Regions from separate parts of the Priestia sp. YIM B13552 genome, predicted to be linked through region 2. Evidence: a T-box and tRNA genes for the amino acid it is inferred to sense, from the RefSeq annotation. Region 2 holds a T-box; the other holds one or more tRNA genes.

Region 1 (11,472 bases), on a different contig from region 2:
TTTCAGTAGACCACTGATGACATCCGATTTCCCAAGCCTGGTAGGCTGTTTCTGAAGCAATTAGAATAAGTGAAAGCAAAATAAACACAAACCTCTTTTTTCGCAGCTGCTTTCGACACAAAAAAATAAATGCTCCTATGATCACGATAATAGCTAAAGTTACAAGATGTTCAACTGAAAAAAGCTGAAAGGAATGTTGTACAGGATGACACGTAAAAAATGAATTCATAAAAGCGCCTTCCTTCCATCAGAAAACAAATTCGGTACCTTTAGCTTGTTCATAAGACCTCGTTTTCATTAATGCTTCTCTCGCATTAAAAAGAGATTGAGACATAACAAAATCACGCCAATCTAAAGACGGACGAATGGAGTAAATAATCGAGTATAGATCCCTTCTTGCAGGGAAATCAACTGCTAGAAACAACTAAACTAAAAAGATCCGAACGATTCATCATTCGGATCTTCTTTCAACTAACATACTGTTGTCCTAGCTCTGTTTCTTCGTTTTTACTCTTTAATTAATCCTTTTTTCACTAAGAATTGATGAGCAACTTCTTCAGCCGTTTTTCCTTTCGCATTTACTTGATAGTTCATTTCACGCATTTCGTCATCACTGATTTTACCGCCCAGTTGATTTAAGATTTTTTTCAGTTCAGGGTGCTCTTTTAGCGTATCTTCACGAAGCACAGGCGCTCCTTGATACGGAGGGAAGAACTGCTGATCGTCTTTTAAGACTTTTAAACCAAACTGTTTGATTTCAGGGTCCGTTGCGTAAGCATCAAGCATGTTAATATCGCCTTTTTCTACAGCGCGATAGCGAAGCTTCGGCTCCATCGTTTTAATATTCGGGAAGGTAAGGCCATATTCTTTTTGAATGCCTACATAGCCGTCTTCACGATCTTTAAACTCAAGCGTAAATCCTGCTTTTACTTTATCTGTTGCATTTGCCAAATCTGAAACAGTCGTTAGATTGTTTTCTTTGGCAAATTCTTTTGTCACGGTCAATGTGTACGTATTATTAAACTTCATTGGATCTAAATAGACAAGGCCGAATTTCTTTTGAAATCCTTCTTTTGCCTGCTTGTACACCTCTGTTTCATCTTTGCTGTCCGGCTGTTCCTTTAGATGCGTCACAATGGCTGTACCCGTATATTCAGGGTACAAATCAATTTCCTTGTTACGCAGAGCCTCAAATACAAATACCGTTTTCCCAAGCGACGAACGAAGATTTACTTTCATATCGGTTTGATCTTCAATTAATTCTTTGTACATATTAATTAAAATATCTTGTTCTGCACCAATTTTCCCTCCGATAACAAGGTCTGGTTTTGTTGCGCTCATCGCTGCAAACGGAGAAACAAGAATGAGTATTAATACGAGGATCATAATAAACGAGCGTTTTTTGGACCCTTTTTTAGCTGAGTGTTCAATCGTTCGCAGAATTCCATCAAAAATAAGCGCTAATAATGCTGCTGGAATGGCTCCTAATAAAATCAAACTATTATCGCTTCGGTCAATACCAAGCAAAATTAAGCTTCCGAGTCCGCCCGCTCCGATAAGAGCCACGATTGTTGCTGTACCAATAATGAGTACCATCGCTGTGCGAATTCCGGCCATAATGACAGGAAGCGCTAGAGGAAGTTCTACTTTAATTAATCGTCTCCATGAGTTCATCCCCATGGCTTTGGATGCTTCAATTAAAGATGGGTCCACTTCTTTAATTCCGGTATATGTATTTCGTACAATAGGAAGAAGCGAATATAAAAACAGTGCAATAACCGCGGGAAAGGTTCCAATTCCGACAAGAGGAATCAGTAATCCTAATAAAGCGAGTGAAGGAATGGTTTGCAGTACGGCTGTTACACCAATGATCGGTTCAGCAATGCGGTCATGCCTCGTTAAGTACAGTCCGAGCGGCACTGAAATTAATACGGCGATAACAAGAGCCAGTACTGAAATTTGAATGTGTTCAAGAAGAGCTTGAAACAGTGCATCTCCTCGTTGATCTAATAATGTGCTTAGTGCATTCATTACAGCGTTTCTCCTTCTTTCGTTTTATCAGAAAGAAACGCTAATAGAGTTTTGCGCGTTACAACGCCAATACGTTTGCTCCCTTTTTTCACGGCTATTGCTTCATGGTCGTAAAGGGCGTCCATTGCCTGCTGAACAGTAGCGGTTGAAGCTAGCTCTTCAGTAGGTTCTACGTCTGGCTGTTCACTTTCTTTGACAAACATATCCAATGTCTCAAATAAAGTATTTCCTTGATTCCCAATAAATGTTTTTACAAATTCATTTTTAGGCTTTTGAATGAATTCCTCCGGGGTTCCAACTTGAACAATTTCCCCATCTTTCATTAGGCAGATACGATCTCCAAGCGTCATGGCTTCGCTCATATCGTGCGTAACAAACACAAATGTTTTTTTGATTTTTTCTTTTAAGCTAATAACATCTTGCTGAAGCTGTTCGCGGCTTAACGGATCGAGGGCACTAAAGGGTTCGTCCATTAAAATAACGGGGGGATCAGCTGCGAGGGCACGTGCTACACCTACACGTTGCTGCTGGCCACCTGAGAGCTCAGACGGCTTTCGGTTTCGATACTGCTTTGGGTCTAGTCCTACCAAGGTAAGCAGTTCATCAATGCGCGTCTTGATTTTATTTTTCTTCCAATGCTTCATCTCGGGTACAATGGCTATATTTTCAGCAATGGTCATATGAGGAAAAAGAGCAATCTGCTGTAGGACATAACCAATGTTCCAGCGTAGCTCATGTATGTTGTGGTCCGATACGAGCTTATCTTTTATGTATAGTTCTCCTTCGGTAATATCATGGAGACGGTTAATCATTTTTAAGGTGGTTGTTTTCCCACACCCACTCGGACCAATTAAAACGAAAAACTCTCCTTCTTTAATTTCTAGATTAATATTTTTCACGGCGGTCGTACCGTCTGGATATTGCTTTGACACATTCTTAAACGTAATCAAATTATCGTTCACACTCCCTGTTGAAATTTAAGCCCTAGTTTCGTGTACCCAATACTTAGAGGCAATAAACATTCTTTTAAGAATATTTCTAAATATGATTCATAAGACATAGTGGAAAAGATACACATATTTTCTCACAGCCTCCTAGTAAGGCTATCAAACTGTTAAAGTTTTCACAAGGCAGGAAAGAATAATTTGGAGAATAATTTTAAAGCCGACACAAATAAAAAAACCTTCTTTCAACAAGAAAGAAGGTTTTTTAGTATGCTAGCGACAGGGATCGAACCTGCGACCTCTTGCTTACCATGCAAGTGCTCTACCTACTGAGCTACACCAGCGTCTTGGAAAATTATATCACGTTTAAATTCATTTAGGAAGCGCTTTTTTAATTTTTTTTATTGATATATTCTCTAATTTGCGTCTTCTGAAATTCTCACTTTCTACAAAGTTCCATATTTTATGTTAGAACTCCTTACATAAATTGTGTGAATTTTCTTTTTTTATATTACCCTTAGTAAAAGAGCTTACAAAAGAAGGGAAGAAAATAGATGGAACAACAACCAACCATGACAAAATCAAAAACGGCAACTCCCTACCCAAGAGACTGCACGTTCAGCCTGGAAGATTGGACGACGCTCGCTAAGTATTGGTACCCCGTCGCACGCTGCAGTGATGTAACAGAGAAACCAACGTCCGTAAAACTGCTAGATGTAAATCTAGTTCTATACCGTACCACACACAAAGTAGTAGCAGCTCGTGATTTATGCGTTCACCGAGGCACCCCGCTTAGCATGGGCTGGGTGGAAGATGATGAAATTGTCTGTCCTTACCACGGCTTCCGCTATGCAACGGACGGCGCATGCACGTCGATTCCAGCTCACCCTGATGCCAACATTTCTCCCCGCTTGTGTATGGCCGTCTATCCAGTTATTGAACGATTTGGATTAGTGTGGACTTCCCTGACAGGAGAACAAGATAACCTGCCTTACTTCGATGCGTGGGAGGATCCTGATTTTCAGCAGATTGTTTGTCCGAGCTTTGATATCATGGGTTCGGCCGGTCGTCAAATGGAAGGCTTTTTAGACGTAGCTCATTTTGCCTGGGTTCACACGGACACATTTGGTGATCGAAACAACGCCTTTGTGCCTAAATATAAAGTAAGCGATACAGATTATGGGCTTCATGTAGAATATACAAGCACCGTGAGCAATTATTCCAAAGAACAGCAGCATTTAAATCCACCTGATTTTAAATGGCTTCGCGTCTTTGATGTTTATCCGCCGTTTACAGCTACGCTAAAAGTATACTTCCCAGAAGGCGCAGAGCTGTGGATTATGAATGCAGTCTCTCCTATTTCAGCCCGCGAAACACGTTTATTCGCACCAATCGCTCGAAACTTTGACAAAGATTCTCCCGTTGAAGGTGTGTATGACTTTAACCTTCGGGTCTTTGACGAAGACCGTGAAATGGTTGAAAACCAAAAGCCTGAAGACTTGCCTTTAGACCTGCAGATGGAAGCGCATATTATGGCTGATCAAACGTCCATCGGCTACCGGAAATTATTAAAGAAAATGGGCTTAAGCTTTAGATATACAAGCTAAAGAAATCCCCGCTGTCTCAGCGGGGATTTCTTTTTCATTTAGCAAACTGCTCGCGTCCTGCTTTTTCCTTTACCACTTCATCTTCACTTGCCGGCGTGGCGCGTTTCATAAACAATGAAAGAATTAAGGCAACCACCACTAGTACTACTGAGACGGCAAACGCATCGTTAATCCCTTGTACCATTGCCTGCATCCCAATCTGTTCTTTCATTTGAGCTGCCCCGGCTGCGGTTGCATTCGCTGCTCCCGCTCCGCTCATTGCATCTTGAGCGAGCTCTTTTGCATGCGTAGCCGTACGGTTTGACATCACCGTTACTAAAAGAGCCGAACCAATAGCTCCCGATACTTGTTGAAGCGTGTTATTCATCGCAGTACCATGAGGATTAAAGCGCTGCGGCAGCTGATTTAATCCGTTTGTCATAACCGGCATCATCACCATAGACATTCCGAACATGCGAAGCGTGTAAAGCGTAATGAGCGTTGTATACGTCGTATCAAGCTCTAAGTTACTGAAGAAATACGTCGTAACGGCTGTAATCGTTAGACCCGTTACAGCTAGTGCACGCGCTCCGAATTTATCAAATAATTTCCCGGTAATCGGTGACATCACGCCCATTAGCAGCGCACCTGGAAGCATTAGTAATCCTGAATGAAGCGGAGAAATGCCTCGTACCGTTTGAACATAAATTGGCATTAGCAGCATGGCTGAGAATAATGCCATTGTGATCACCATTGAAATCGTTGATGATAAAGCAAACATTGGATATTTAAAAATGCGGAATTCAAGCATAGGTGTTTTAAGCTTGAACTGACGCGTAATAAATAAAATCAGAGCCACAGCTCCTACGATAATCGTGCCGTACACTTCCACAGAATCCCAGCCTTTATCCCCTGCCGAGCTAAATCCGTATAGAAGTCCTCCAAATCCAATTGTAGATAACAAAAGAGATAAAAAATCCAAATTGATTTCCACTTTTTCTTTTTTGTCTTTTAATAGAAAGAAAGCCCCTATTAATACAATTGCAGCGATTGGCGTAACAAGGTGGAACAGCATTCTCCACTCATAGTGTTCAATTAGCCACCCTGATAAGGTAGGGCCAATTGCCGGAGCAAAAATCATAACTAAACCAAAAATCCCCATCGCAGCTCCGCGTTTTTCTAACGGAAAACTTGTGAGCAATACGTTCATTAAAAGCGGCATCATAATGGCTGCACCTGATGCTTGGATAATACGAGCGGTTAACAAGACCGAAAATACGGGCGAAGCACCGGCAAGTATTGTTCCTGCTGTAAATAAAGTCATCGCCGTTAAAAATAAGCCTCTGACAGAATAGCGCTGAATTAAAAAAGCGGTAGTTGGAATCATAATACCATTCACTAACATATAACCAGTAGAAAGCCACTGGACAGTTGACGTTGTCACATCTAAGTCTTTCATAATAGACGGAAGCGCCACATTTAATAACGTTTCATTCAACAATGAGATAAAAGCGCCAATTAACAAAATAGCAATTATGCCATAAGGCGGCTTTTCCATTTGATTTATCGATTGACTCATTATTGTACCTCCTTATACTATAAGTTCATTTTTTTAGACACATGTTCTACATAGAGTATATTATACTGTGAGTTCAATTTATGCAAGCGAAAAATCTTGCGTTCATGTCCTTTATTTTATCGACTTTTTCAGTTCTATAATCCTTTTATATCAATATATTGTCGTGATATCGTCCATTTTTTGAAAAGAACATTTGTGTAAACGTTTTAAATCATGTATCATAAAGTTGGACCATGAGTCTAATTTTACATTCAGGTGATAATAATGAATAACCGAAAAGAGCAAGTTGTAAAAAATGCACACCATCTCTTCGTTGAAAAAGGATTTCAAGCTACATCTATTCAAGACATCATTGATTATAGCGGCATTTCGAAAGGAACATTCTACAACTATTTTTCTTCAAAAAATGAATTATTAATCGCTGTTTTCACCTGGCTTCATACAACAATTGAACAAGAGCGGAATCAGCTGCTGGTTGGTAAAAGCCTGACCGATGTAGATGTATTTGTTAAACAGATTGATGCACAGATGAAAAACCATCATAAACATAAATTTTTCACATTACTTGAAGAAGTATTTGTTTCCAATGATCCCGATTTAAAAGCATACATAAAAAAAACCCAGTTTGTTGAAGTAAACTGGGTTTACAAGCGGTTCATTGATTTATTTGGACAAGAAAAGAAACCGTACCTGCTAGATTGTGCAATTATGTTTCTTGGCATGCTTCATCGCAACTTTCACTATAATTTTATGGTTAACGGCACAAATACTGACCCGCATGAGATCATAAGCTACAGTGTCAAGCGCCTGCTTCCTCTTGTAGACGAAGTAGCAAATTCAAGAGACATTTTGCTCGATCCGCAAACGATTAAAGAATGGCTTCCATCTTGCCCGAATACTAAAAATCAAATAGAACAGGACATTTCCGCAGCACTTATCGATTTAAAAAAACAGGTTCACAAACAATTTACGGATGAATTCGAACGTCAAAAATGCACAGAGCTTATTAGTTTTATTGAAGAAGAGCTGTTTAAACAATCAAATCCCCGCAAGTTTGTTGTTGATAGTGCCCTTCAATCGTTAGAGCAGCTGTCTGTCGACGAAAGTAAGACAACGCTAGAGGATTTACAGACGATGATTGATCAGTATGTGAGTGAACTTCATTAAAAAGAGATTAAGACGTAACTAAATCATTCCAATTTAAAGTCGAATAAATGGGATACATGAGCTGAATCGCTTGAGACATCGCAGTTAATTTCCGTGCAAGACTTCGCTTTCTGCGGGCGGCCGGTAAGCCTCCTCGTCGCGTACGCTCCTGTGGGCTCTCACCTGTGCCGCTTTTCCTGCAGGAGTCTTCGCCTTGCCCTCCCATCAACCGCTAGAAGCGACTAAATAGATGAAACCTACATTTACCCTGCCAATGAAAAAATCCGAATGCGTTTGATTCTCCCTCAAGAATCAAACGCATTCGGATCTTCCTTCAACTAAATAACTTTTGTCCCGACCTTTTTATTCACAAAGTGGAAACTCAAGTGAAAAGCACGTTTCTTTTCCTTTTACGCTAGACACACTCACTTTTCCCTTCATATAATGAATAATGCTGAAAGATACCATCGTTCCAAGTCCCGTACCTTTTTCTTTTGTTGTAAAATACGGTTCACCTAGCCGGTTGATTTGTTCTTGCGTCATGCCGCAGCCCGTATCAATAATATCCACAATAACAGCTCCGCCTTCTTTTCCTACTTTAATAGTTAACGTGCCTCCGTCTTGCATCGCTTCAATACTATTTTTAAATAAATTGATTAAACACTGCTGAAGCTTTCTTCTTTCTCCCATTACGAAGCACTTCACTTCTTCATCAAATGTAAAATCAATCGCGACTCCATTCATATTAGCAAGAGGAGTCATAATATGGGTGACGTGATGGATCTCTTCTGAAATATTCATTTTTTCATTTCGTTCTGGTGCAGAATTGGCAAACAGCAAGTAATCATCAATGATTTCTTTTGCGCGGTCTAGTTCATTAATCGCAATGGAAATGTAGCGTTTTTTAGCAGGTTCTTTTTCATCTTCTTGCAGCATTTGCATAAATCCTCTGCTTGCCGTTAGAGGATTTCGTACTTCATGAGAGATGCTGGCAGCTAAATGACTGACAATTTCTAGTTTCTCTGCTTTCATCAGGCGCTGCAGCACTAGTAAATTTGCCCGTATCGCTTCCCACAGTATGGTAATTACAAACATGCCTGCTACATCTAAAATCGCGAATTGAACCCACACGCTAATAGGAATGCTTGTGACGTGCAAGACAAAAATAGATACAAGCATAGCTAATAAAGAACCGATTATACTAAGACAGGTGCTCACGATAATTCTATTTTTTAATGAGAAATGTAAAAAGTATTTTGTTAGGAAAAATAAAGGAATGGATAAAATCGGAAGAGCAATTAATGTTGATAAAAACCCTACATCATACCCGCCAATTAGCAAGCGCAGCAGTAAAATAAAGACAAAAAGCAAGCTTCCTAGCGGCCAGCCTCCATATAACGTTCCTAAAATATAAGGAATTCTTCGAAGATCCATTCGATAGTCATCCGGGACATAAGCTCCGTTAACCGGAAACAAAAGGCAGAAGGTAATAGCTAAAATCGGAAATACCGCGATATAACGATCTTTCCACCAATGAATTTTTTTAGCATACTTGATTAAATAAAACATCTGTACTAAAAACAGCGCCAATAAAATAAATAAAAAATTAATTAACAAATCTTTCGTGACAAAACTCATGCATTCACCGGTCTTTCAAATGAGATAAAAATAAACTCTTTTATTGCATTTACATTTGTAACACAAATTAGAGCGTAATCATAGATAAATAAACGTATTCTATTTACTTTTTTACAACTTCCTATCACTTTATCGTCCGTTCCCTAAAATAGTGAAGGCTAAGAAAACCTTTTCAACTTCACTAAAAATATTCAGAATTTTATTTACATATGAGCTACAATGCTCTATAATCAGATCAATGTACTTGGTTTTGAGAGTAGGAGGACGAAATATGGAACTATCAATTACCTTAATGGGATTATTCGTTGGAACCCTTGTAGGCTTAACGGGGGTTGGAGGTGCCGCTTTATTAACACCTTTACTGATTGTTCTCGGCATTAACCCTTCCATTGCCGTAGGAACAGATCTTGTCTACAATTCTATCACAAAATTATTCGGAGTCGCTCAGCACTACAAACAGCGAACCATTAACTTTAAATTAGCAAAATATTTAGCCTTCGGAAGTATTCCGAGCGCTGTGCTGGCTATTGTCACACTTCATGCATTTCCATCTTTTCACGAGCATCAAGAAACGATTATTAAGCACGCTCTTGGATACGTCATGACACTGGTTGCCATTTCAATTATCTTTCGCGTCTTTTTTGATAAATTAATTCGTCCAAATCGGTTTCAAGAAATGGACTTAAATCAGAAAAAAGGATTAACAATCGGAATTGGCGTAGTCTTTGGATTCATTGTCGGACTAACATCGATTGGGTCGGGCTCATTATTTGCGATTGCGATGCTGTACTTATTTAAGCTCAAAACATCTGAGCTGGTTGGAACTGATATTGCACACGCGTTTCTTCTCGTTACGGTGGCTGGTATTTTAAATGCAAGCTTTGGAAGCGTGGATTACATGTTGACTGCTAACCTATTAACTGGATCTATTCCAGGTGTGTTAATCGGAAGCCGTTTATCAACGAAAGTGCCTTCAAGACCGCTTCAAGCCATTATGGCAACCATCATTCTAATTAGCGGAATTAAATTAATTTAACTAATAAAAAGCACATGCCTTTGCATGTGCTTTTTATTAGTTTTTTTAAAGATCTGCATTAAAAATAATAATGTTTTAAACCACTTCCTTTCCCTTCTTATACACTTCAACTAATATTTTTATTGAATTTTAGTCAAAGAGACCAATGACACTCCAAACAACCTTACGTTAAAATGTAAAAAAACATTACATCTATTGTGATATTTTAAAAATTGTACGACGAAGGGAGAACACATGACACAAGCAGCGGCAAAAAGTAAGCAAAAACCTTCTTATAAAGGTCTTTTCTTTCAAATTATGATGGCAATTGTACTTGGAATAGCCGTAGGATATCTGTGGCCAGGCTTTGGAAATGCTGTGAAACCGATTGGAGACGGTTTTATTAAGCTTATCAAAATGCTGATTGCTCCTCTTATTTTTGGAGTAGTAGTTGTTGGAATTGCCAAGGTTGGAAACATTAAAACAGTTGGGCGTATCGGCGGAAAAACCATTCTTTACTTCGAAATTGTCACAACATTCGCTCTATTGATCGGTCTATTAGTAGCAAACGTAATGAATCCCGGCACCGGTATGAATGTTGATCCTTCAAGCTTAAGCACAAGCGAAGTAGACGCGAAGACTAACGGCTCCGAACTTCCGAGTGAAGGTGATTTTTTTCTTAATATGATTCCAGACAGTGCAGTTGGTGCTTTTTCAAGCAACTCCATGCTTCAAGTACTTTTAATTTCTTGTTTGTTTGGCATCGCGCTTGTCCATATAGGTGGAAAAACAGCAGAGACCCTTTTAAATGTATTGGAAAAAGTAAATGATGTGTTGTTTAAAATTATGGGATACATTATGAAATTAACGGCTCTTGCCACGTTTAGTGCCATGGCATTTGCAGTTAGTCAGTACGGTCTTGGAACACTTGCTGCATTCGGAAAGCTATTTATCGCTATGACAATTGCTTGTCTCGCATTTGTTCTCGTTTTAGCTGTTATTTTACGAATCTATTTAAAATTAAGTTTGTGGAAAGTCATTCTATATATACGAGAAGAAATTATGCTGGCATTTGCTACGGGTTCCACTGAAGCCGTTATGCCGCAGCTCATGGATAAATTCGAACAAGCAGGATGCAACAAAGCAGTCGTTGGCCTTGTTGTACCTACGGGCTATTCGTTTAATCTAGACGGTGCTTCCATTTACTTGTCTCTCGCCCTCGTCTTTTTAGCACAAGCAACGGGCGTGGATTTGAGCCTCACTGATCAGCTTTTAATGCTTGGTGTTCTTCTTCTTACATCTAAAGGAATGGCTGGCATTCCAGGCTCAGCCTTTGTTGCTCTCTCTGCTACTGCAGCAGCAACCGGATCCATTCCCGTAGCAGCCGTTGCTCTGATGCTCGCTCCTGATCGCTTTATGGGTAATTACCGGACCACAGTTAATATTATTGGTTATGCAGTAGCTGCTTTTATTATCGCACAATGGGAAAATTTATTAGATCTACAAAAAGCAAATGATGTGCTGGACGGAAAA
Region 2 (11,472 bases):
CTGATTAATAAGAGATGCACCCGTTACATATGCCGTAGTGTCTTTTGGCACGCTATCATAAATCTGATTTGCTATTTTTTCAACTTTTTCATCCGATCCACTGACAGTAACCGGAACTAAAACGGTTTTTTTGTCTTTAGACATTAATTGATTACGAACATCTTGATCATCTGTTAAAGGCGTTGTGACATCTTTTACACCTTTAATTTTCTCTGTCTTATCAATGATTTTCTGTATTTGTTTCTCGCTATCTTTATCTAATGCGTTATCTAACTTGATAACCATGCTGATGGTATTACTGTCTTCTCCAGCATTTTTTAGAATTTGGCTGGCTCTGGATGAAACGGCATCGTCGGGAAGCTGAGACTGTCCTTTTTCACTTGCGAGCTTTGTTAAATTTGGTGACGTTAGCATCAATATAACTGTTAAAGCTAAAATAAAGGCCGCAATCACCCATTTAAATTTCACAATAAATTTCATTCTTTGCGTTCCCCTTTTGTAGTTAACTTTTCTTTTGCCATTGTAAGAATTTCAATAAATGTATCTATTTTTTCTTCTTCTACATCATCAAACAAATTCTCAATGATACTAAAACACGCGGCATTTCCGTCATTTATTACTTTTTCTCCTTCAGCCGTAATCTTAATAAGCTTAGAACGTTTATCGCTCTCTAGTTCATTAGTGTCCCACTCCACAAGCCCTTTTTCGAGCAGCTTTTTGATTCGATTCGAAATAGCACTTTTATGAACACCTTGCAAGACAGCAAGACTGCCAGGTGAAGATGGACCTTTAATCATTAAACTATTTAACAAATCAAACTGCTGCCTAGAGACATGTTCAAAGAGGTTATGGCTGAGCTCTCTATGAATTACTTCTGTTCCTACAAACAGCACTTCTTCAAAAAGTTCTACAGCTTGATATAACTTGCTTTTTGTCACTTCTTTCCCTCCTTTGCTTATTTAGTTTATAGGTATAAACTATTCGACTTTAAAAATAGTTTATAGGACTAAACTTTATTCTGTCAATAAATTTATGTCTGACTGTCTTCATATATGATAAAGATAAATAGAAATCTCGAAAGATACCGCTTACATCAGCTTTTTTGGTTGTCAAAGCCCCCTCACTTAAGTATTATTAGTAATTGACTTCTTTTCAAGGAGATATAAATTTTATACACAGAAAGGGTGATCACACATGAATACAATGCATGCTAATGAGCAGGTCAGTAAGAAAGATTCCTTTCCAATTGCTCTCATCTCATTGACTCTTGGAGCTTTTGCTATTGGAATGACGGAATTTGTTATTATGGGGATACTGCCTAACGTTGCGGAAGACCTTCATGTTAGCATTTCGACTGCTGGACAGCTAATTACAAGCTATGCTTTAGGAGTAGCAATCGGCGCGCCAATTTTAACCATTTTTACTCATCGACTTCCTCAAAAGCTTCTGCTTTGTTTACTTATGCTTTTATTTATTCTCGGAAATGCAATTGCTATTATTGCACCCAGCTATGGAATTTTAATGGGAGCTCGTTTAGTTACGGCATTATGTCACGGTACTTTCTTTGGAGTAGGCGCTGTTATTGCTTCACGGCTCGTACAACCTCATAAACGTGCAAGTGCTGTCGCAACGATGATGGCAGGTTTAACCATTGCAAATATCATTGGCGTTCCTGTGGGAACATTCATTGGCCAACACTTAGGCTGGAGAGCTTCGTTTGGGGCTATTACGATCATGGGGATTATTGCATTTATCGGTATTATTCTGTTTATCCCAAAGCTTGGTCAAGACAAATTAACGGGTCTAAAACAGCAGTTTGCTGCTTTTACTCAACCAAAACTTCTTGTGATGCTTCTTTTAAGCGCGATAGGATGCGGCAGTTTATTTACTGTATTTACGTACATTACACCGCTTCTTGAAGACGTTACAGGAGTAAGTGAACATAGTGTTACGTGGATACTTGTATTATATGGATGCGGCGTTACGCTCGGAAATGTTGTTGGAGGGAAGCTAGCAGACTGGAAGTTAATGCCTTCGGTTGTAGGTATATTTGCTTTTCTTTGTATTGTGCTGACTATTTTTACGTTTACCGTTAAAAGCCCAACAGCAGCTATTATCACGCTGTTTTTCTGGGGAGCAGCAGCCTTTGCTGTAATGCCTGGTATTCAAGTGAAAATTATGAACTTAGCACAGGAAGCACCTGCTTTAGCTTCTACTTCGAATCACTCATTTGCTAACTTAGGAAATGCTTTTGGCGCCTTTTTCGGAGGCGTAATTATTAACCATATGGGACTTACTTCACTTCCTTGGGTTGGCGCCATTTTTGTAGGAACGGCTTTTGTTATTAGCACTTGTCTTTTTATTGTGGAAACACGCAAAAAACATAGTGAACAATCGTCCTGACTGTCTAACAACTGAACAAAAAGCAAAAAAAGAGCCTTTCTTGGATGAAAGGCTCTTTTTTTGCTAGCTCGCTTTTTTCATTTCTTTACTTGTTAATCGACTGTGTTTACGAGAATAACCTATATACACAAATATACCAAGCACAATCCATATGCTAAAATACAGCCATGTTGTTTTAGGAAGATTAATCATTAAAAATAAACAAGATAATACAGATAAAATTGGTAAAATCGGGACAAACGGCATTGTAAATCCGCGTTTTAAAGTTGGATGCGTTTTACGTAAGATGATAATGCTGACGCCCACCATGCCGAAAGTTAAAAGAGCACCGATATTTGCTAAATTCGCAAGTTCTTTTAGATCAATAAACCCTGAAATTAACGCTCCGATAATCCCTACTAGCCAAGTGGAAAGAGTCGGAACTCCTGTTTTCTCATTTGTTTTAGCAAATGCTTTTGGCAGCAAGCCGTCACGGCTCATTGAGAATAAAATGCGTGTTGCTGCATAAATGTAGGCGAAAATAACAGCCATGATTCCAATGACAGCTCCTGCAGCAATAATTCCTGCCACTGCATTTTGTCCTACTGAATGAAGAACATAGGCCATTGCTTCTGGAACGTTCAGTTCCTTATAAGAAACAACCCCTGTCATAACAAGGCATACTGCTACATAAATAATCGTGCAGATCACGAGTGAACTAATAATTCCAATGGGCAAATTACGCTGCGGATTCTTTACTTCTTCTGCTGATGTAGATAAGGCATCAAAACCTAAGAAAGCAAAAAATACGGCCGCACCCCCTGTCACAACACCTTCAATTCCATAAGGCATAAAAGGTGTCCAATTAGACGGTTTTACATAAAAAGCTCCTACAATAATAAAAAGAAGGATAATAAACAATTTAACAAGCACCATAAAGTTGTTCACTTTTTTACTTTCTTTTGTTCCTCTTGAAAGCAGCCATGTAATAAGAAGCGTAATACAAATAGCAGGAAGGTTTACTAGACCTCCATTTGCAGGGATTGTAATCAATTCTTTTGGCAGTGAAAAACCAAATCCTTCTAAAAAGTTGTTAAAATAAGAAGACCAGCCGTTTGCTACTGCTGACATTGTTAACAAGTAGACCGAAAGCAACGTCCAGCCCATTAAGTGTGCTACCACTTCGCCGATGGTTGCATATGTATAGGTGTAAACGCTACCAGATACAGGTATAGTTGAAGCAAATTCTGCATAGCACAGCGCTGCAAAACCGCATACAATAGAAGCCAATATAAAAGAAAAAATAACGGCTGGTCCAGCATCGTTAGCAGCTACTAAGCCTGTTAATACCAAAACCCCCGTTCCGATTACGGCTCCAATACCAAGAAGAGTCAAATCGAATGCTCCTAATGTTTTGACTAGAGATTTGTTTTGACTTTGTTCTAATAATTGCTCGATTGACTTCTTTTTAAATAGTTTTCCCATTGCACTCTCTCCTCTCTGTTGCCACTCATCCATTAAAACTTGAAAATAACTTCTTTTCCCATTGGGCTGCGCGTTTTCACTTCAGATACAGAAGTAATTATATAGAAATAATTACTAACTTGTCTATTAGTATACTAATATCATTATATATATTTCAAGAGTTTTTGTAAGCGATTTCTTAGTATTGCTCTGTTTTGGATTTATAAACTAAATAAAGAGATTATCATTGTGCGTACGTATAATAAGTTTGAATAAAAATAATATTCTAAAAAATTATTTTATATATTTTTAGATATTTTTTTACTAACTATCTTCAGATATAAATTCCTGACATAGAGATTATTTACAGAACGATGAATGTTTTATCTTACCGGGTGTTATAATGATGAAAACTGAAGTGTATGAAGGGCGGAGAAAGATGATTAACTTACTTATTGGCTGTATTTTACTAGCATTAGGAGTATACTTTATGTTTAAATTTCTTTTTTACTCTCCTTCTAAAAAGAAGCGAGAGCACCAAAACATGAACAAACCATCAGGTGAGGCTTCAGCTTCATCCCGTACAAACGATTCGAATGGAATAAGATAAATTTTTTTATAAAATACCGGCGTTTGTCTAAGGCAAAAGTTATACTGCTGATATATATTATCTTATACCCTTCTAGTTCAATATTCCCTTCATTTTGGTGTGAGACAAAATGAAGGGAATCACTATCCGACTTAAAAAATCGGATTTTTCTATTTAGTAAGGTAAATAGCTTCAATACACTCTGTTTGAATTCTTTTCTTTATTCAAGTGTACAGCTGCCTCTTCCACACTTACTGTTCCTATATTTTTCTTCCCGTGCTTTCGCATAGCAAGCGATTCATTTTCCACTTCTTTATCTCCTATCACAGCCATATAAGGAACTTTTAGCATTTCTGCTTCTCGAATTTTCAGCCCTATTTTTTCAATGCGATCATCTACTTCAACACGATACCCTTTTAACTCCAGCTCGTGTTTCACTTTATATGCATATTCCACGTGCGGCGGTGCAATAGGCAAAAGCTTAAATTGAACAGGAGCCAGCCAAAGAGGAAATTGACCTTCGTAATGTTCAATCAAGATGGCCATAAATCGTTCAACGGAACCGTATATAGCGCGGTGAATCATTACGGGACGATGCGGTTTATTGTCTTCTCCAATATACATACAGTCAAACTTCTCCGGCATTAAGAAATCAAGCTGAACTGTTCCGCACTGCCAGCTGCGACCTAAGGAATCTAAAATATGAAAATCGATTTTCGGCCCATAAAAAGCTCCGTCTCCTTCATTTACCTGATAGTCTAAGCCTTTTTCACTTAACACAGATTGAAGCGCCTTTTCTGCTTGGTTCCATGTTTCAATATCTCCCATGAATTTTTCAGGTCGTGTGGATAGCTCCACTTTGTAATCGAAGCCAAAATGTGAGTAAAAGTCATGGATAAACGCTAGAATGCGGCTAATTTCAGCTTGGATCTGACTGAGCTTTACGAATAAGTGAGCGTCGTCCTGTGTGAATGAACGGACTCTTAGCAAGCCGTTTAAAGACCCAGAAAGCTCGTGACGATGAACTAATCCAAGCTCTGCGTATCGAATCGGAAGTTCTCGGTAGCTTCTTCGCTTGCTGTTAAACAATAAAATGGCTCCCGGACAATTCATCGGTTTAATCGCATAGTTTTGTTTGTCAACATTTGAAAAATACATATTCTCATGATAGTGCTCCCAGTGCCCTGATTGTTCCCAGAGCTCCTGTTTCATCATGATGGGTGTTTTTATTTCTTGATAGCCTGCTTTATAATGCTTTTGTTTCCAGTAATTTTCTAACTCATTTCGAACAATCATTCCGTTAGGTAAGAAAAACGGCATACCAGGAGCTTCTTCCATTGACATAAACAGCTCCAGTTCTTGACCTAACTTTTGATGATTTCGCTTTTCTGCTTCCATTTGTTTTGACATGTTCATTCCTCCAATATGTTTTTATTCAACAAAAAAAACCGCATTCATCCCTAGTAAAGGGACGAATGCGGCCGTGGTACCACCCTAATTCCGTAAAATACTTATACGTATTTTACGCTTAAAAAGATAACGGTTTTACCGGGTGCGGTTTCAGTGTATACACATTCCCCGCCGCAGCTCCAAGGTGGTAAATTCATTTCGTTTTCTAAGGGTTCTCAGCCAGTGACCCTACTCTCTGTAAAGAAAATTCAAAAATGATTCATGTCCTTTTCATTGCTTGTATATTCTTTTTTCTACAAAAAAACCGCACTCATCCCTAGTGAAGGGACGAATGCGGCCGTGGTACCACCCTAATTCCGTAAAATACCCATACGTATTTTACGCTTAAAAAGATAACGGTTTTACCGATTGCAGTTTCAGTTATGCACGTTCCCTGCAATAGCTCTAAGGTGGTAAATTAGATGATTTCTTAAGGGCTCTCAGCCAGTGGCCCTATTCTCTGCGAAGAAAACAGCATCTAATTCGTGTCCTTTTCATTGCCAAATACTGTTTATTAGTTGTTAAAAGCGATTATAGTGTATAAATTTAACAAAAGTCAAGAAGTAATTTTTATTTTTCAAATGGTATAGAATTACTTTATGCTTGAATTTTTGAAAAGTTACTTAAGAATACACGGACTGAAAAAGTTTTTTATTATACTATTAACGACTACATTCCATTCTTATTTTTACCTCTATTTTCACAGCAATAAAGGCGAAAAAGAAAGATGCTATAAGTCCTTATTTGTTTTATCTAAGCAGAATTAATGAAGTGAAACCAATACTACCCCAAACCAGAACAAGTAACCTAACACAAGTATCATCAAGTTTTTAATTTATATACTAAAATATTAAATACACCTTTTTCTGCTCACACAAATATTTAACTTGAATCCATAGAAACTATTTTTTATCTATCTTTAGACAAAAGCTCATCATGCATGCTTCCACTTTGCGGAAAAATCCGTTTTTTCCTAACTTGTTCTTTAAGAATAACATCAAGCTGCCGCTGAATTTTCCTTGTTTCATTTGTCGAAAAATACGGGTGAGCCAGATTTACTGTTTCTAACGGATCCTTGGTCAAATTGTACATTTCAATTTGATCAGGAACACGGGTTGTTTTAAGGGTAGTAAAACTTACAGGGTAATCTTCATATTGCTCTCCGTGAATGAATTCATCTTTTTCGTCAGCTGCTGACCAAAATTGCGGATTATCATGATAGCGAGCGTATTTCCAAATTTCCTTTCCTGCCGCTGACGAAAACTCGACAATGACCGCTTGAATGTGATTAGGCTGAACAACTGACGGGTAGCTTTCTCCTAAAAAATTTGTTTGGTGAAGTCCTTTTGTCGGGTCATCATCCGTCATGAAGAAAATCGGTGTTTGCTCTTGCTCAAGAGACGATTCTTCTCGAAGTATACCTGACAGGTCTCGCCCAACAAATGGATGTACTTCCGTATGACTTTTTTGTAATTGCTTTTGAACAGCGGAAGCATCGATATTAGCTAAACTAAGCATTGTCGGGATCAAGTCAACGTGACTAGTCATCAGGTCTGTACGTTGATAATTGGTAAACAAACATTTGTTGTGAATGAGAAGCGGAACGTGAATAGATTCTTCATACATGTTGTACCATTTTTGATGTAGTCCCCCGTGAGCTCCGAGCAAATCACCGTGATCAGACGTAAAAATAATAATTGTATTTTCATAGAACGAAGATTGTTCCATGGTCCGAAGAATTTTTAAAATTTGTGTATCAACATTTTTTTGCAGCTGATAATACAAGCGCCGGTAGAAGCTAGAATTTGGCGTTGGCTGCAGCGCTTTTGGATAGATGTATTTATAGCTGCTTTGAGCACTAGGCTTTGTTTGTAAAGATTCTCTAATGGTAGGCGGCGGATCGATGTTCGGAATCGTCTCATCAATAGAAAACTGAAACATAGGAAGGTGTTTGGTAATCGCTCCAAACAGCGCAATGTCATGCGGGTTCACAAACGAAGCTACCATGAGCCAAGGCTGCTCAGTCGCTTGATGTTCTAATCGTTGAATAAGCTCTATGATTTCCTCTGCATATATTTCGTCTCGTCCGCTCACTCCAACGGCAGCAGATGAACCAGAATTGTGCGGGTTTCTCCCTTCCGGTTCTGGACCAATCCACCCTGAAAAACCAAACTTTTCAAGCTTATTAGCGCGTTGATAGAGGCATTCTTTTTCCGGATCCGGTATTCCTGTTTGCATCTGGTAGCTGGAAAAAACATTATGTGTTCCTGGAATTAAGATGTTCTCATCGGAAATGTGCCATTTTCCTTTATAAAAGGTTTGATACCCAGCCTGCTTAAAATAATCTCCCATCATCGGGACGGTATTAGGCTGCAGCCAAAACATATCAGGATCTTGTGACTTCTTTGCGATACCTTGCGTTTGCGTAACTCCGTGCAAGGAAGGATACTGCCCTGTAAACAATGTAGCTCGACTTGGTGAACAAGCTGTAGAGCCGACGTAGTGACGGGTAAATTCCATTCCATGCTGTTTTAAAAATTCATGTGCTTTTAAATGTTTTTTTCGCCACTTTTTTAGTTCTTTACTTTCATATAAGGGTGGAAACCGCTCCTCGTCCACGATAATCAACAAAAAATTAGGCTGTTTCTGCATGTTTACTCCTCCGCATGTTTATCAAATTTTCTGTATTGATAAACTATGTAAAAAGCACTTTTTTTAGAAGAACGGAGTACGGTTCATATCTTTTTATACCCAAACAAAAAAAGACTTGGAGGATTTCTCTAAGTCTTTCATAACTCGTTTCAATACGATATTCCTTATTTCTTGTAAGCTTTTAGCTGCTGATTTCGTTTATAGGTGCCAATGATACTAGGTATACCTACAATTATACTTATCATAAAACTCCACATCATGTAGCGCCAATCCCCTGTAAAAAGCGCTACTCCCATAAAAAAAACGAGCTGACCAGCAAGAGCTAACCATGAAGCTATCCAAGCAAACATCATATTCTCTTTCACGTTATCACCTCATATTTTTAATTACAAATAACTTTTTATATTTTACCATAAAATTCTAATTTTAAAGGTTGTTCTACTGTTTATTTTATGTACATAACTAAAAAAGCTAATAGCAGCGCGCAGCTAGCCATTAGCTTTTTTATTATTTTGCAAATACATGATTTCCTATTTTAATTGTTTCTTGTTTTTGGCGCAGCCATTGATCTCCCGTTTTATCAGGATTAAAGAAGAATAATGAACCTTTTCCTTGACCTTGGAAGTTAATTGCTTCTTCTACAGCTTTTTTTGAATCTTTGTCTGCAGGTTTATTAATTTGACCGTTGCTGACCGGACTATACTGACCTTTTTGATAAATAACGCCTTTTACAGTGTCCGGGAATTTGCTGCTGTCGACTCTATTTAATACAACTGTCGCCACGGCTACTTTGCCTGCATAAGGCTCTCCTTTGGCTTCGGCTGATACGAGACGAGCTAATAATTCTTTATCATTTTTATTTACTTGAACGTGCTGTTCATGAGCGGGCGCTGCAGCAAATGCTGAGTAACCTGCACCAAAACTTGGGATAAGCATCGCTATAGCGATTACTAGTTTCTTTATCATAAAAATAAAAAGCCTCCTTGCTATTTCTTGACGTGGTTCATATGCTAGCAGAAATATAGGAGTCTTTCATTGCAAAAAATTATCCAATTCCAAAAGAAATTGGATGTTATTGTCTTCTTTAAACAATCTTTAGCTTATAAAGAATCCTTTATGATTACGTATGAGTTGCACTTCTAAATCTTAAAGAAATTCTATTTTTTCTGTTTAAAATATAAAGTTTGAACTGTATATTTCCTTAACTACTGAAGAAAGAATATCAATTCCTTTCTTTAACTCCTCATCTGTAGCAGTAAGACTTATACGAATGCACTCCCGGTTGTGAGAAGAAGATTGGCTGCCGTGAAAGAATGAGCCGCCTGGTACTACAATCAAGTTTTCTGCTTTTAATCTATTGTATAGATCGCTATCACTGAAAGGCAAACCTTCTAACCAAAGCCAGCCAAATAACGAACCTTCCGCTTTGTGCAAATACCAAGGAATATTATCCGGCATACGTGTAGTTAAAAGATTTTTTAAATAGTCATGTTTTTGTTTATAATGAGTTCTTATATAGTCAGCTGAAATTCCGGCTAACTGCCCGCTCTTTAAGGTGCTAGCCACCATTCGCTGACCTAACCTAGAAGAGTGAATCAAAATATTTGATTGAAATGCTTCCATTACTTTTATGAACTCACTTTTTCCTATAGCAATTCCTATTCTCTCTCCAGGCAATCCGGCTTTAGAAAGACTCATGCAGTGAATGATATTATCCTGTATAATTGGATCCATTTCAATAAAATTAATAGCAGGAAAAGGCGGTGCGTAAGCTGAATCAATTAGCAATGGAATGTGATAGTCCTTGCAAACTTGGGATATAAGCTGTACGGCTTCTTCGGAAAGGATGTTGCCGCTTGGGTTATTAGGTCTTGATAATACAACAGCTCCGATGTCTGGGTCCTGAGCTATTTTATCTTTAAATGCTTGTTTGTTAAATTCATAGCGAAACGTATGACGATCAAGCTTTGAAAGGATAGGAGGAATTCCTTCTATTACACCTTCCTCGAGCGCGACTCCACTATACCCAGCGTAATCTGGCAGCATAGGTATTAATGCTTTTTTTACTCTTCCTTCTTTACTTGTACCGCAAAACGAATTTAAAGCTAAAAAAAAGAGATTTTGACTTCCCGACGTGATCAAGACTTGTTCTCTGTCCAGTTTAATACGATAATTCGTAAAGAAGTATTCTCTTATGCAATCAATTAATTCATGCGTACCGTAACTAGAACCATATTGGCTAATCAAATTTTTTAATTGTTTGTCGTTCACAATATCTCTTAAAGCTTCTTCCCACATTTCATAAACTTGAGGGAGGATGGCGGGGTTGCCAGCACTTAAATTCATATATTGATTGAGATTGGAATTGAGCACTTCTTGGATGTCATGCATAATAGCGCGAACGCCTACTTTATTAGTCATTTTGTTTCCTATTTTACTTAAATGCAAAGCAGTCACTAGTGCACCTTCTCCTTAAAGATTATGGTCATTGAATAGTAAGTATGGAACTTCAATCTTTTTATTTTGCTGATTAATAAAGTAATTGTCCGGGATAAAAAATTTATCACCGTTCTCACTAGGTAATAAGTATTTTCGAACATACTGTTCAGCTTCTTCTTTATAGTCAAGGTCACTTTGAATCGTTTCAAGTTCTTCAATTTCTTTTACTAAAAGATCCAGTTCTTTTAAGCATATGTGTAAATCTAAATAAGCATGGTCTCCTTTTCGGGATATTGAACGCCCGTTTGCAACTAGCCAGCTAAAAAGAAAAAAACCTGTTCCAGAATCAAAGTTTCGAGGTGCATTATGCTGACTAGGGTATCTTAAAAGTCGTTCAAAGAGAACAAATTCCGTTATCTCTTCCCAAAAAGGATATTTTCTTTTATGAAGAGTCAGCACCGTCTGGCAGTCTACTTTAACTTCTTCCAGTATGCCTG

The links. A T-box is a leader RNA that pairs with one kind of tRNA and senses whether it is charged. The one in region 2 lies ahead of thrS (threonine--tRNA ligase), so its partner is inferred to be a tRNA-Thr.
Region 1: it has a tRNA-Thr gene. The T-box ahead of thrS (threonine--tRNA ligase) is inferred to sense a tRNA for this amino acid. The anticodon was not compared.

The regions. Positions count from the first base shown of each region.
Region 1 is NZ_JBHZOU010000002.1:219,405-230,876, forward strand. Features, by position in the region: gene ACFX40_RS07205 (YwaF family protein) at 1-229, opposite strand, end outside; gene ACFX40_RS07210 (ABC transporter permease/substrate-binding protein) at 508-2,031, opposite strand; gene ACFX40_RS07215 (ABC transporter ATP-binding protein) at 2,031-2,981, opposite strand; tRNA gene ACFX40_RS07220 (tRNA-Thr) at 3,247-3,319, opposite strand; gene ACFX40_RS07225 (aromatic ring-hydroxylating oxygenase subunit alpha) at 3,530-4,582, shown strand; gene ACFX40_RS07230 (DHA2 family efflux MFS transporter permease subunit) at 4,617-6,140, opposite strand; gene ACFX40_RS07235 (TetR/AcrR family transcriptional regulator) at 6,405-7,307, shown strand; gene ACFX40_RS07240 (hypothetical protein) at 7,315-7,512, opposite strand; gene ACFX40_RS07245 (ATP-binding protein) at 7,650-8,924, opposite strand; gene ACFX40_RS07250 (sulfite exporter TauE/SafE family protein) at 9,196-9,960, shown strand; gene ACFX40_RS07255 (cation:dicarboxylate symporter family transporter) at 10,195-11,472, shown strand, end outside.
Region 2 is NZ_JBHZOU010000003.1:406,056-417,527, forward strand. Features, by position in the region: gene ACFX40_RS14220 (MMPL family transporter) at 1-480, opposite strand, end outside; gene ACFX40_RS14225 (MarR family winged helix-turn-helix transcriptional regulator) at 477-938, opposite strand; gene ACFX40_RS14230 (MFS transporter) at 1,195-2,403, shown strand; gene ACFX40_RS14235 (amino acid permease) at 2,467-3,867, opposite strand; gene ACFX40_RS14240 (hypothetical protein) at 4,250-4,456, shown strand; gene thrS (threonine--tRNA ligase) at 4,628-5,845, opposite strand; T-box leader at 5,900-6,128, opposite strand; T-box leader at 6,166-6,391, opposite strand; gene ACFX40_RS14250 (sulfatase family protein) at 6,794-8,536, opposite strand; gene ACFX40_RS14255 (hypothetical protein) at 8,701-8,901, opposite strand; gene ACFX40_RS14260 (cell wall hydrolase) at 9,044-9,502, opposite strand; gene ACFX40_RS14265 (valine--pyruvate transaminase) at 9,707-10,993, opposite strand; gene ACFX40_RS14270 (DUF6421 family protein) at 11,009-11,472, opposite strand, start outside.